DNA from 3 places in the Streptomyces sp. NPDC003035 genome. Region 2 is predicted to be linked to each of the others. Evidence: riboswitches for the same ligand, from Rfam matches in the RefSeq annotation. Region 2 holds a riboswitch; each other region holds the start of a gene.
What was found. Region 2 has a riboswitch for cobalamin ahead of ACFYV5_RS10300 (energy-coupling factor ABC transporter permease). Riboswitches for the same ligand answer to the same signal wherever they lie in the genome.

Region 1 (4,424 bases), on a different contig from region 2:
CCAAGACGATCTCCAAGGGACTCGTCAACGAGGAGGGCATCCAACCCGAGGTCATCCTCGCCGCGCTCGTCGGCGCGATCCTCTGGAACCTGCTGACCTGGCTGGTCGGCCTGCCGTCCAGCTCCTCGCACGCCCTGATGGGCGGCCTGATCGGCGCGACCATCGCCTCGATCGGCCTCAGTGGTGTCAACGGCGGGGTCGTCGTCACCAAGGTGCTCATCCCGGCGATCGCCGCCCCGCTGGTCGCCGGCCTGGCCGCGATGCTCGCCGCCCGCCTGACGTACCGCCTGGACCGGAACGCCGGCAAGAAGACCACCGAGAAGGGCTACCGGGCCGGCCAGATCGCCTCCGCCGGTCTCGTCTCCCTGGCCCACGGCACCAACGACGCCCAGAAGACGATGGGCATCATCACCCTCGCCCTGGTCGCCGGCGGTGTCCTCGTCCCCGGCTCCAACCCGCCCGTCTGGGTCATCGTCTCCGCCGGTGTGGCGATCGCGCTCGGCACCTACCTCGGCGGCTGGCGCATCATCCGCACGATGGGCAAGGGCCTCACCGACCTTCAGCCGCAGCAGGGCTTCGCCGCCCAGACCAGCGCGGCCACGGTCATCCTCGCCTCCTCCAGCCTGGGCTTCTCCCTCTCGACCACGCACTCCTGCTCCGGCGCCGTCATGGGCGCGGGCCTGGGCCGCAAGGGCGGTGTCGTCCGCTGGTCGACCGCCACCCGGATGTTCGTCGCCTGGGGCCTGACCCTTCCGGCCGCGGGCCTCGTCGGAGCCGGAGCCGAGTACGTCGCCCGCCAGGGCGACTGGGGCGTCTACACCGTCGCGGCCTTCCTGGTCGCCTCCTGCGTCGCCATCTGGCTCGTCTCCCGCCGCCAGGTGGTGGACCACACCAACGTCAACGACGTCGAGGCCGAGCCCGCGGGCGTCGTGACCACCGCCATGGCGGCCGTCACCCCGCCGCCGGCCGGTTCCGTCGCCGCCGTCGCGGACGAGGACCTGAAGACCACCATCCCCTCGCCGGCCCCTGCGGACCCGGCAGCCCCCGCCGCCTCTGCCGCGGTGTAAGGAACGAAACGACATGAAGATCGACTGGGCAGCTCTCGGCTCCGTCTTCGGAGTCAGCCTCGTGGCGACCGTCGCCCTCGTGGGCCTCTTCACCCTCGGCATCGTCGGCCTCTCCAAGCAGGAGCAGGCCGCCGCCCAGGGAGGCTCGGCCACCCTGGCGCGTACCGGCGCGTACGCCTGCTTCGCGCTGTGCGCGGCGGCCGTCGTGTACGGCATCTCTCTCATCGTGGCCTGACGCCACACGCTTCGACGGCCGGGCGGGCCGCACCTTCGGGTGCGGCCCGCCCGGTCCGTCGTTCGCCGCCGTCGTTCGCGGGCCTCGTGTGGTGCTTCGCACACTGTCTCACCGCAGGTCAAGGGTGAGTTGACGGGTGTTCGCACAGCGTGGTGGACTTCCGGGGCCAATACGGCGGCAAGTAGAGGAAGTCCGGTGCGAATCCGGCGCGGTCCCGCCACTGTGACCGGGGAGTCGATCCCCGGGAGCCAGGAACTCTCGCCGCCGGTCACGTCGAGCCAGGGCGCGGACCCTGAGTGAGGACACAGCGCCATGCCCGGCCGCAGAGCAGCCACAGGTGTATTCGCGTACGGCGCCGCCGCCGGACTGGCCGCGGACCTGATCCTCGGCGACCCCCGCCGCGGCCATCCCGTCGCCGTGTTCGGACGGGCCGCCGGCTCCGTCGAGAAGCTTCTCCGGCGCGACCACCGCGGGTGGGGCGCGCTGCACACGGCCGTCTGCGCGGGCGGTACGGCGGCCCTCGGGGCCCTCGCCGCGCGTGCCGTACGGGACCGTCCCGCCGCCTCCGTCGCGCTGACCGCCGCCTCTGTCTGGGCCGTCGTCGGCGGTACGACCCTGAGCCGGGAGGCCCGCGCGATCGGCGGCGCCCTGGCTGCCGGGGACCTGGAGGTGGCCCGCGAGCGGCTGCCGCATCTGGTCGGGCGGGATCCGCAGACCCTGGACGGTCCGGCGATGGCCCGCGCGGTGGTGGAGTCCGTCGCCGAGAACACCTCCGACGCCGTCGTGGGCGCCCTGGTCTGGGGAGCCGTGGCGGGGGTTCCGGGCCTGCTCGGCTTCCGGGCCGTGAACACGCTCGACGCGATGGTCGGCCACAAGTCCCCGACGTACCGCCGCTTCGGCTGGGCCTCGGCCCGGCTCGACGACGTGGCCGGCTGGCCGGGCGCCCGGCTGACCGCCGCGCTCGCGACGGTCGCGGGCGGCGATCCCCGAGGGGCCCTGCGGGCCTGGCGCGCCGATGCGGCCAAGCACCCGAGCCCCAACGCGGGCCCGGTGGAGGCCGCGTTCGCCGGGGCCCTCGGCGTACGGCTCGGGGGGACGCTCTCGTACGGCGGGCGGGTCGAGCACCGGCCCGTGCTGAACGGGGAGGGCCGGGCCGTGGAGGTCGGGGACATCGAGCGGGCGGTACGGCTGTCGCGCCGGGTGACCGCGCTGACGCTGGCGGTGTGTGTGGGTGGACGGCTGGCCGTGACGGCCATGAAGCGGAGGCGTGCATGAGAGGCGGACGCGGAGGCGGACTGCTGGTCGCGGGGACCACGTCCGACGCAGGCAAGAGTGTCGTCACGGCGGGCATCTGCCGCTGGCTGGTCCGGCAGGGCGTGAAGGTCGCCCCGTTCAAGGGCCAGAACATGTCCCTGAACTCCTTCGTGACGCGGGAGGGCGCGGAGATCGGCCGGGCGCAGGCCATGCAGGCGCAGGCCGCGCGCGTCGAGCCGACCGCGCTGATGAACCCCGTACTGCTGAAGCCGGGCAGCGACCGCTCCAGCCAGGTCGTGCTGATGGGCAAGCCCGTCGGTGAACTCAGTGCGCGCGGCTACCACGGGGGGCGCCAGAAGGAGCTCTTCGAGCCCGTGCTGGCGTGCCTGGAGGAGCTGCGGGGCACGTACGACGCCGTGATCTGCGAGGGCGCGGGCAGCCCGGCCGAGATCAATCTGCGGCGCACGGACATCGTGAACATGGGCATCGCGCGGGCCGCGCGGCTGCCGGTGCTCGTCGTCGGGGACATCGACCGGGGCGGGGTCTTCGCCCAGTTCTTCGGGACCACGGCGCTGCTGAGCCCCGAGGACCAGTCGCTCGTGGCCGGGTATCTGGTGAACAAGTTCCGTGGCGACGTGACGCTCCTCGAGCCGGGCCTGGACATGCTGCTCGGCCTGACCGGACGCCGGACGTTCGGTGTCCTGCCGTACGCGCACGGGCTCGGCATCGACGAGGAGGACGGCCTGCGGGTCTCCCTGCGGGGCGCCGTCCGCGAGTCGGTCGTGGCGCCACCGGTCGGCGAGGACGTGCTGCGGGTCGCGGTGTGCGCCGTACCGCTGATGTCGAACTTCACCGACGTGGACGCGCTGGCGGCCGAACCGGGCGTGGTGGTGCGGTTCGTGGACCGGGCCGAGGAGCTCGTCGACGCGGACCTGGTGGTCGTGCCCGGGACCCGGGGGACGGTCAAGGCGCTGGCCTGGCTGCGCGAGCGTGGCCTGGCCGACGCGCTGGCCCGGCGGGCGGCCGAGGGCCGGCCGGTGCTCGGCATCTGCGGCGGCTTCCAGGTCCTCGGCGAACACATCGAGGACGAGGTCGAGTCGAAGGCCGGGGCGGTGGACGGTCTCGGACTGCTGCCGGTGCGGGTCCGTTTCGCGGTCGAGAAGACCCTGGCCCGGCCGGTCGGCGAGGCGCTCGGTGAGCGGGTGGAGGGGTACGAGATCCACCACGGCGTCGCCGAGGTCCTCGGCGGCGAAGGCTTCTTGGACGGGTGCCGGGTCGGCGCGGTGTGGGGGACCCACTGGCACGGCTCGCTGGAGAGCGACGGCTTCCGCCGGGCGTTCCTGCGCGAGGTGGCGGCGGCGGCCGGACGGCGCTTCGTCCCTGCCCCCGACACCTCGTTCGGCACGCTCCGGGAGGAGCAGCTGGACCGCCTCGGCGACCTGATCGAGGAACACGCGGACACCGACGCGCTGCTGCGGCTGATCGAGAACGGCGCGCCCTCGGGGCTGCCGTTCGTGCCGCCGGGTGCGCCGTGAGCACGACGACCGCCGCACACCAACGAGTTGAAGGAGTGACCGCCCGATGAGCACCCGGTATCCGTTCACCGCCGTCGTCGGCATGGACGACCTGCGGCTCGCGCTGCTGCTGAACGCCGTCAGCCCGGCCGTGGGCGGTGTGCTCGTGCGCGGCGAGAAGGGCACCGCGAAGTCGACCGCCGTACGCGCGTTGGCGGACCTGCTGCCCGAGGTGCCGGTGGTCACCGGCTGCCGGTTCAGCTGCGACCCCGGCGCGCCCGATCCGCAGTGCCCGGACGGGCCGCACGAGGCCGCCCCGGCCGGCGGGCGCGCCGCACGGATGGTCGAGCTGCC
Region 2 (4,424 bases):
TCCCAGGGGCGGCCGGCCTCGTTCGGGGCGATGCCGCCGGTCACGATCAGTCCGACGCCACCGCGGGCGCGCTCCGCGTAGAACGCTGCCATCCGCTCGAAGCCGTTCTCCGCCTCTTCGAGGCCGACGTGCATGGAACCCATCAGTACCCGGTTGGGCAGGGTGGTGAACCCGAGGTCGAGCGGGCTCAGCAGGTGCGGGTACGGGGTCATGGGGGGCGCCTCCTCGCGCAGTGTCGTCAGGACTGTTGTAGACGACCCGAGGGAGCTTGTGCAACAAGTTGCATAAGGCGGAGGGCGTGATCTGCGCGACGTTGCGCGGCGGCGTGGCGTACGACGGCCCCCTCGCGGGTGTCCGCCAGGGGGCCGTCGTGGGGTGGTGGGTGTCTCATGCGCTGCGGGGCGCCGTGACCCAGGTGTCCAGGTCCTCCGCCGTGCGCGGGCCCTCCGCGTCGGCCCCGAGCAGGCCGTGGGCTCGGAGCAGGCGCGTCACCGCCATCCCCCAGGGGCGGCGCAGCCGTGCCGCGTCGAGGAGCGCGTCGTCCGCCAGCAGCTCCTCGATCGGGCCCGTCCGCAGTCCCTCGGGCGTGAGCACCGCCGCCTCGTCCGCCCACCGCAGGGCCAGATCGACGTCGTGGGTCGCCATCACCACCGTGGTGCCCGACTCCCGCAGCCGCGCCAGCGCGCCGAGCAGCCGCTCCTGCCCGTGCGGATCCAGGCCCGCCGTCGGCTCGTCCATGACGAGCACCCGCGGCCGCATGGCCATGGCGCCCGCGATCGCGGCCCGCTTGCGCTGCCCGTACGAGAGCAGATGCGTCGGCCGGTTCTCCAGGGCCACGATGTCCAGCGCCTCCAGCGCCTCGCGCACCCGGAGCCGTACCTCCTCCTCCGGAAGCCCCAGGTTCATCGGCCCGAACGACACGTCCTGTCCGACCGAGGCGGCGAAGAGCTGGTCGTCCGGGTCCTGGACGACCAGCTGCACGGTCGTCCGCAGCCGGGTCAGCCCCTTCCGGTCGTACGACACCTCCTCCCCGTCCAGCCGGAGGGCGCCGCCGGCACAGCGCAGGCCCCCGCTCAGCAGCCGCAGCAGCGTCGTCTTGCCGCCGCCGTTGCGGCCGAGGAGAGCCAGCGCCCGGCCTTCCGGTACGGCGAAGTCGATGCCGTCGAGGACGACCGGCCCGTCCTCGTAGGCGAACGTGGCCTTCACCAGTTCCACGACAGGCGGTGCAGGACTCACGGCAGGGACCTTTCCAGTACGAGAGTGAGGGCGACGAGACCGGCCAGCAGACCGGCCGTCGACGCGAGGAACCGGACCGAGATCGCGGCCTGGGGCACAAGGACCCGCAAGGTCCCGTCGTACCCCCGCCCGGCGAGCCCCGTCTGCAGCCGCTGCGCCCGGTCGAAGGCGCGGACGAACGCCGTCGCGGCGAGCCCGGCGAGCGAGCGCCAGACCGCCGCCCGGGTGGTCAGCCCGAGCCGGGCCGCCTGGGCCTGCCGGATCTTGGACATCGCGTCAAGGAGAAGGAAGCTGATCCGGTACATCACCAGCGCCACGTCCACCACGGGCGCCGGCACCCCCGCCCGTACCAGCCGCGGCAGCACGTCCGAGACGGGCGTGGTGAACGCGAACAGCAGCACGCCCAGGGACGCGGCCGAGGTCCGCAGCAGCAACTCACCCGCGTGGACCGGGCCGTCCGGCGCGAGGGCGACAAGGCCCCGCGCCCCGCCCACCTCGAACAGCAACGGGACCGCCCCCGTCACGCAGAAGCCCAGCGGAATGCGGAACGCGCGCCACAGCTGACGTCCCGGCACCCCGGCCGGCCCGAGGAGCACCGAGAGCGTGGCCGCCGCCACCAGCACGGCACCCGGCCAGGGCGGCAGGCAGACCGCGCACAGCGTCAGACCGAAGCCGAGCACGGCCTTCTCGCAGGGGTGACGGCGGCGCCAGCGACTGCTGTGCGCCGCCGCGTCGATCGGCAGCATCGGCGCTTACTCGTCGCCGGTGGTGACCAGCGGTTCCTTCGCCGCCACGGCGCGCGCCTCACCCTGCCTGCGACCGCGCCGCAGCCCGAAGTAGTACGCGAGCACGCCGGCGCCGAGCGCCGCCTGGAGCGAGAACAGCGCCGACTCGACCTCGCCGGACGGCGGCTCGTACAGCGGGCTGAACCACGGCTCGTAGTCGGGAGCGATCTCTGTGATCGCCGTCTCCGCCTCGGCGTCGGCCCCGGTGAACGGCTCCTCCTTGTGGTCGCCGAGCCCCAGCACCAGCGGGAGCACCGCGAGCGCCGCGACGACGAGCAGGAGCAGGGTGTTGATCTTGGCGTTCCGGCTCATCAGGCGCTCGCCTCCGCGTTCTCGTTCTTCTTCCGGGACGGCAGCAGGACCCCGAGCCGGGTCAGGTCCGCCTTGCTGGACTGGGCGAGCAGCCGCATCACGAGAACCGTGAGCAGCCCCTCGCTGACGGCGAGCGGCAGCTGCGTCACGGCGAAGATCCCGCCGAACTTGGCCAGCGCCCCGAGCACACCGCTGCCCGGGTCCGGGAAGGCCAGCGCGAGCTGGACGCTGGTGACGCAGTACGTGGACAGATCGGCGACGAACGCCCCGAAGAACACGCTCACCATGAGCGGCACGTCGAACCGGCGCAGCAGCCAGTACGTGCCGAAGCCCGCCCACGGCCCGACGATCGCCATCGAGAAGACGTTGGCGCCGAGCGTCGTGAGCCCGCCGTGGGCGAGCAGAAGCGCCTGGAAGAGGAGCGTGATGGTGCCCAGGACCGCCATCACGGGTGGCCGGAACAGGATCGCGCCCAGACCCGTACCGGTGGGGTGGGAGCAACTGCCCGTCACCGACGGAATCTTGAGCGCGGACAGGACGAAGGTGAACGCGCCCGCCGCACCGAGCAGCAGGGTCGACTCGGGGTTGGACCTGACCTCACGGGTCAGCGCGCGGACACCGTGGACGACGAACGGAGCGGACGCGACGCCCCAGGCGGCCGCGTGCACAGGGGGCAGATACCCCTCGGCTATATGCATGGTTGGGAGACCTCTCCAGCACCTCGTGGATGGACAACGCACCTTGGCCGGTCTCCTGGCTGACGGGTCATGCCGCCGCGGCTCCGCCTTCCCACACCGCCGCGGTCTCCCGCGGCGGTCCAGTGGCTTCCCCGGAGGGATGGAGCCGGACTTCCCGATCACAGTGGCGAGGGCCGCACCGGTACCGCACCGGTTTCCCGTACACCAAGGCGCTGTGACATTAGTGGGTTGACCAGCTACATCACAACACGGATGCCCCTCCGGACGGTGTGTGACGGATCTCGCGCGCCCCCTGCTCACCCCTTCCGGTACGCGTAGGCCTCCGACGCGGCGGCCACCACCGCCTCCAGATCCCCGCCGGCACTCGCCGTGACGAGGGCGGCGACGGCGCCCTCGACGAACGGGGCGTCCACGAGCCGTGCGCCCTCCGGAAGCTCGTCCCCCTCGGCGAGGAGCGCCTTGACCGTCAGCACGGCGGACCCCAGATCGACCAGCAACGCCACTCCGGCACCCCGGTCGACCTCGCGTGCCGCCTCGACGATCAGCTCGGAGCTGGTGCCGAGACCGCCGTCGGGTGTGCCGCCCGCGGGCGCGATCGGCGCGATCGCCCCGCCACCGGCGAGACCCTGGGCCAGCGCGGCGACGGCGGCGGCCACGGCCGCGCTGTGCGAGACCAGCACGATGCCCACCTGTGCGCTCACGCGTCCGCCACCTCCGCGAGGGCGGCGATCAGCAGCGCGGACGAGGTGGCCCCGGGGTCCTGGTGCCCGACGGAACGCTCGCCCAGGTAGCTCGCCCTGCCCTTCCGGGCGCGCAGGGGTACGGTCGCGAGCGCACCCCGCTCGGCCGCGTCCCGGGCCGCCGCGAACGACTCGCCGAGCCCCTCGGCCGCCGGGACGAGCGCGTCCAGCATGGTCTTGTCCCCGACCGCGGCACCGCCGAGTTGGCCGACCGCGGCGACTCCGGCGGTGAGCGCCGCCGCCAACTCCGGCAGCGTCACCGCCGGGGCCTCGCCGAGGCTCTTCCCGGTACGGCGCAGCAGCGTCCCGTACAGCGGCCCGGAGGCCCCGCCGACGGTGGAGATCAACTGCCGCCCGGCCGTGACGAGCACCGCCCCCGGAGTCCCCGGAGCCTCCTTCTCCAGTACGTCCGTCACGGCGGCGAACCCCCGCTTCAGGTTGGCCCCGTGGTCGGCATCCCCGATCGCCGAGTCGAGTTCGGTGAGCCGGTCGGCCTCACGGTCGACGGCGGCAGCGGCCGTGGCCAGCCAGCGACGGAAGAACGCGGCGTCCAGTGCGGTCACTTCGGGCACTCCTCTCACCGGCCCCAGCGCAGGGCAGGAGTCTGTACGGGCGCGTCCCACAGTCGCAGCATCTCCTCGTCGGCCTCGCAC
Region 3 (4,424 bases), 350 kb from region 2:
GGTCACCGAGACGATGCCCTTCCTGCAGGCGCTCGCCGCGCTCGATCTCGGTCCCTCCCAGATCGACATCGGCATGCTCGCCGCGGAATACAAGACCGACGACCGCGGTCTGTCGGTGGCGGACTTCACCGCCGAGGCCGTCGTCGGTGCCACGGGTGCCAACAAGATCGAGCGCCGCGAGGGACGCGACGTCGTCCTCTACGGCTTCGGCCGCATCGGCCGCCTCGTCGCCCGCCTGCTCATCGAGAAGGCCGGCTCCGGCAACGGCCTGCGCCTGCGCGCCATCGTCGTGCGCGGCGGCGGCGAGGCGGACCTGGTGAAGCGCGCCTCGTTGCTGCGCCGCGACTCCATCCACGGTCAGTTCCAGGGCACCATCACCGTGGACGAGGCGACCAGCACGATCGTCGCCAACGGCAACACGATCAAGGTGATCTACGCGAACGACCCGTCCGAGGTCGACTACACCGCGTACGGCATCAAGGACGCCATCCTCATCGACAACACGGGCAAGTGGCGGGACCGCGAGGGTCTGTCCAAGCACCTGCGCCCCGGTATCGACAAGGTCGTCCTGACCGCCCCGGGCAAGGGCGACGTCCCGAACATTGTCCACGGCGTCAACCACGACACCATCAAGCCGGACGAGCAGATCCTGTCCTGTGCCTCCTGCACAACCAACGCGATCGTCCCGCCGCTCAAGGCCATGGACGACGAGTACGGCGTCCTGCGCGGTCACGTCGAGACCGTCCACTCGTTCACGAACGACCAGAACCTGCTGGACAACTACCACAAGGCCGACCGCCGCGGCCGTTCCGCGCCGCTCAACATGGTGATCACCGAGACCGGTGCCGCCTCCGCCGTCGCCAAGGCGCTTCCGGACCTGAAGGCGCCGATCACCGGCAGCTCGATCCGCGTCCCCGTCCCGGACGTCTCGATCGCCATCCTGAGCCTGCGCCTGGGCCGCGAGACCACCCGCGAGGAGGTCCTCGACTACCTCCGCGACGTCTCGCTCCACTCGCCGCTCAAGCGCCAGATCGACTTCACCACGGCCCCCGACGCGGTCTCCATGGACTTCGTCGGTTCGCGCCACGCCTCGATCGTCGACGCCGGTGCCACCAAGGTGGACGGCGACAACGCGATCCTCTACCTGTGGTACGACAACGAGTTCGGCTACTCGTGCCAGGTCATCCGGGTCGTCCAGCACGTCTCCGGCGTGGAGTACCCGACGTTCCCGGCGCCGGTGGCCTGACCTCGCCGGGCCCACGGCCCACTTCGGAACCCGGCACGTCCGGGTCCCGGTGAACGGGGCGGCGGTGGAGCGGTGCGACAGATCCCGGAAGGGATCGCGCGCCCTCCCACCGCCGCCCCGTCGGCGTACGGAGGGGCCCGGCCGGCGCTGTGGTAGCTTGCCGTAGCCAGTCGAACTCACGTGCGTGACGTACGCGAGTCAGGGAATCCGGTGCGAATCCGGAGCTGACGCGCAGCGGTGAGGGTGACGGGCGGGGCACGAAGTCACTGGACCGGGGAACCGGGCCGGGAAGGCGTCCCGCCCGGATGACCCCGAGTCCGAAGACCTGCTGGCGAATCCGTACGAAACGGGCCCCGCGTATGGGCCCTCGACGCCGAGGATGAGCCGTGCCTCTCGCCCGCACCCCCCGTTCCTTCGCCCTGCTCGTGTCCGGAGCGCTGCTCCTCACCGGCTGCGGCGGCGCCGCCGGCGAGGCCCGGCCGGCCTCGTCCGCCCCGGCGCGGACACTCGAGAACTGCGGCCGCACCGTGGAGATCCCGCCCGGCGGGCCGCGCCGGGCCGTCTCCCTGAACCAGGGCACCACCGAGATCATGCTGTCCCTCGGCCTCGCGGACCGGATGGTCGGGACCGCGACCTGGACCGACCCGGTGATGAAGGGGCTGGAGAAGGCCGCCTCCGCCGTCCCGAGGCTCGCGGAGAACAACCCCTCCTTCGAGAAGGTGCTGGACACCGAACCCGACTTCGTCGCCGCCTCCTTCGGCTCCACCCTCGGCAAGGGCGGAGTCGCCGGCCGCGAGCAGTTCGAGAAGCTCGGCGTCCCCACCTACCTCTCCCCCTCCGACTGTGTGGGCAAGGACAACAGCGGCGGGGGCGACGGCAAGCGCACCACGCCGCTCGCCATGGACACCGTCTACGGCGAAGTCCGCGACCTGGCCCGCGTCTTCGGCGTCGAGAAGCGGGGCGAGGAGCTCATCGCCCGCCTCAAGACCCGGGTGACCGAGGCCACCGCCGGCCTCCGCGTCGCCGACGTCAGCGTCCTCTACTGGTTCTCCGACGCCAAGTCCCCCTACGTGGCTGGTTGTTGCGGAGCGCCCGGCGTCATCACCCGGGAGACCGGCACCAAGAACGTCTTCGACGACACCACCGAGGAATGGCCCCAGATCGGCTGGGAGTCCGTCGCCGACCGGAACCCCGACCTCCTCGTGATCGGCGACCTCACCCGCAAGGCCCAGTCGGGGGAGAGCGCCGCCAAGAAGATCGCGTTCCTGGAGTCCGACCCCGTCACGAAGAAGATGGACGCCGTGCGCGCCAAGCGGTACGTGCTCCTCAGCGGCCAGGCCATGAACCCGACCATCCGTACCGTCGAGGGCATCGAGCAGGTCGCCGCCGCCCTGCGCGCGCACGGCCTCGCGAAGTGACCGCCGCCCTGCTGCGCATCACGGCCGGCTGCACCGCGCTCGTCCTCTCCCTCGCCGTGACCCTCACCATCGGACCGGCGGACATCGGCGTCGGTGACGTGGGCTCCGTCGTCGCCTCGCACCTCGGGGGCACGCCCTCAGGGGTCGGCCCGATCCGGGACGGCATCATCTGGAACCTGCGGCTGCCCCGTACCCTCCTCGCCGCCGTGTGCGGGGCGGGTCTCGCCCTCTGCGGCGCCGTGATGCAGTCCCTGCTGCGCAATCCGCTCGCCGACCCCTTCGTCCTCGGTGTCTCCTCCGGCGCCTCGACCGGAGCGGTCGTGGTGGTCGTCCTCGGCGTCGGCGGGGGAGCGCTGTCCGTCTCCGCGGGCGCCTTCGCGGGCGCGGTGTGCTCCTTCGCCGCGATGCTGCTGCTGAGCCACACGCTCGGCGGCACGCCCGACCGGGTCGTCCTCTCCGGCGTCGCCTCGATGCAGCTGTTCTCCGCGCTCACCTCCTTCGTCGTCGTCACCTCCGCCGACGCCGAGACGACCCGCGGGGTGCTGTTCTGGCTGCTCGGTTCGCTGAGCGGCGCCGGCTGGACCGACGTATGGCTCTGCCTCGCCGTCCTCGGGCTCGCCCTGGCCGTCTGCCTCGGTCATGCCCGTACGCTCGACGCCTTCGCGTTCGGTCAGGACGCGGCGGCCACCCTCGGCGTACGGGTGGCCCGCGCCCGGCTCGTCCTGCTGTGCGCCACCGCGCTGCTCACCGCCGCGCTGGTCAGCTCGGCGGGCGCCATCGGCTTCGTCGGGCTCGTCCTGCCGCACGCCGCCCGCGCCCTCGTCGGACCCGGCCACGGCCGTCTGCTGCCCGTCACCGCCCTCGGGGGAGCCGTCTTCCTGGTCTGGGTCGACACGCTCGCCCGGACCGTCCTCGAACCCCAGGAGGTGCCCGTCGGCGTCGTCACCTCCCTCGTGGGCGTCCCCGCGTTCGTCCTCGTCCTGTACCGGAGCAGGAAGGCCCACCGATGACACCCGGTCACGTGACACCCGGCTCGCCCGGTTCCACGACGCTCGGCGCCGAGCGCGTGGCGCGCACCGCCGGAGGGCGGCTGATCCTCGACGGGGTCGACATCGCCCCGGAGCCCGGCACCACCACGGCGCTCCTCGGTCCCAACGGCTCCGGGAAATCCACCCTGTTGAGGCTGCTCTGCGGAGTCCTGGAGCCGTCCTCCGGTCTCGTCACCCTCGACGGCCGGCCGCTCGCGGACCTGCGCCGCCGGGACGTCGCCCGGCGCGTCGCGGTCGTGGAGCAGCAGGCCGACACCCTCGTCGAGCTCACGGTCGCCGAGGTCGTACGCCTCGGCCGCATCCCCCACCGGCGGGCCTGGTCGCCCCCGACGGCCGCCGACGAGCACGCCGTACGGGACGCCCTGCACCGCACCGGCCTCGCCGACCGCGCGGAACAGCCCTGGCAGACCCTGTCCGGCGGTGAACGCCAACGCGTCCAGATCGCCCGGGCCCTCGCCCAGGAGCCGAGGGAACTCCTCCTCGACGAACCCACCAACCACCTCGACATCCAGCACCAGCACGACCTCCTCGACCTGGTGTCCGCGCTGCCGGTCACCACGATCGTGGCCCTCCACGACCTGAACCTCGCCGCGATGTACTGCGACACGATCGTCATGCTCTCCGGCGGGCGGGTGGTGGCCGCCGGTGCGCCGCGCGAGGTGCTCGAACCCGCGCTGATCGCCGACGTCTACGGGGTCCGCGTGACGGTCA

Region 1: another riboswitch for cobalamin. It lies ahead of ACFYV5_RS25020 (cobalamin biosynthesis protein); the one in region 2 lies ahead of ACFYV5_RS10300 (energy-coupling factor ABC transporter permease).
Region 3: another riboswitch for cobalamin. It lies ahead of ACFYV5_RS11815 (ABC transporter substrate-binding protein); the one in region 2 lies ahead of ACFYV5_RS10300 (energy-coupling factor ABC transporter permease).

What each region holds. Positions count from the first base shown of each region.
Region 1 covers NZ_JBIAPJ010000008.1:58,390-62,813, forward strand. The annotation lists gene ACFYV5_RS25010 (inorganic phosphate transporter) at 1-1,067, shown strand, start outside; gene ACFYV5_RS25015 (hypothetical protein) at 1,081-1,302, shown strand; cobalamin riboswitch at 1,439-1,583, shown strand; gene ACFYV5_RS25020 (cobalamin biosynthesis protein) at 1,615-2,577, shown strand; gene ACFYV5_RS25025 (cobyric acid synthase) at 2,574-4,091, shown strand; gene ACFYV5_RS25030 (putative cobaltochelatase) at 4,138-4,424, shown strand, end outside.
Region 2 covers NZ_JBIAPJ010000003.1:122,212-126,635, reverse strand. The annotation lists gene ACFYV5_RS10320 (FAD-dependent oxidoreductase) at 1-212, opposite strand, end outside; gene ACFYV5_RS10315 (ATP-binding cassette domain-containing protein) at 388-1,236, opposite strand; gene cbiQ (cobalt ECF transporter T component CbiQ) at 1,233-1,982, opposite strand; gene ACFYV5_RS10305 (energy-coupling factor ABC transporter substrate-binding protein) at 1,989-2,333, opposite strand; gene ACFYV5_RS10300 (energy-coupling factor ABC transporter permease) at 2,333-3,031, opposite strand; cobalamin riboswitch at 3,059-3,255, opposite strand; gene ACFYV5_RS10295 (PTS-dependent dihydroxyacetone kinase phosphotransferase subunit DhaM) at 3,328-3,732, opposite strand; gene dhaL (dihydroxyacetone kinase subunit DhaL) at 3,729-4,343, opposite strand; gene dhaK (dihydroxyacetone kinase subunit DhaK) at 4,349-4,424, opposite strand, start outside.
Region 3 covers NZ_JBIAPJ010000003.1:474,912-479,335, reverse strand. The annotation lists gene ACFYV5_RS11820 (glyceraldehyde-3-phosphate dehydrogenase) at 1-1,246, shown strand, start outside; cobalamin riboswitch at 1,397-1,594, shown strand; gene ACFYV5_RS11815 (ABC transporter substrate-binding protein) at 1,633-2,664, shown strand; gene ACFYV5_RS11810 (FecCD family ABC transporter permease) at 2,661-3,674, shown strand; gene ACFYV5_RS11805 (ABC transporter ATP-binding protein) at 3,671-4,424, shown strand, end outside.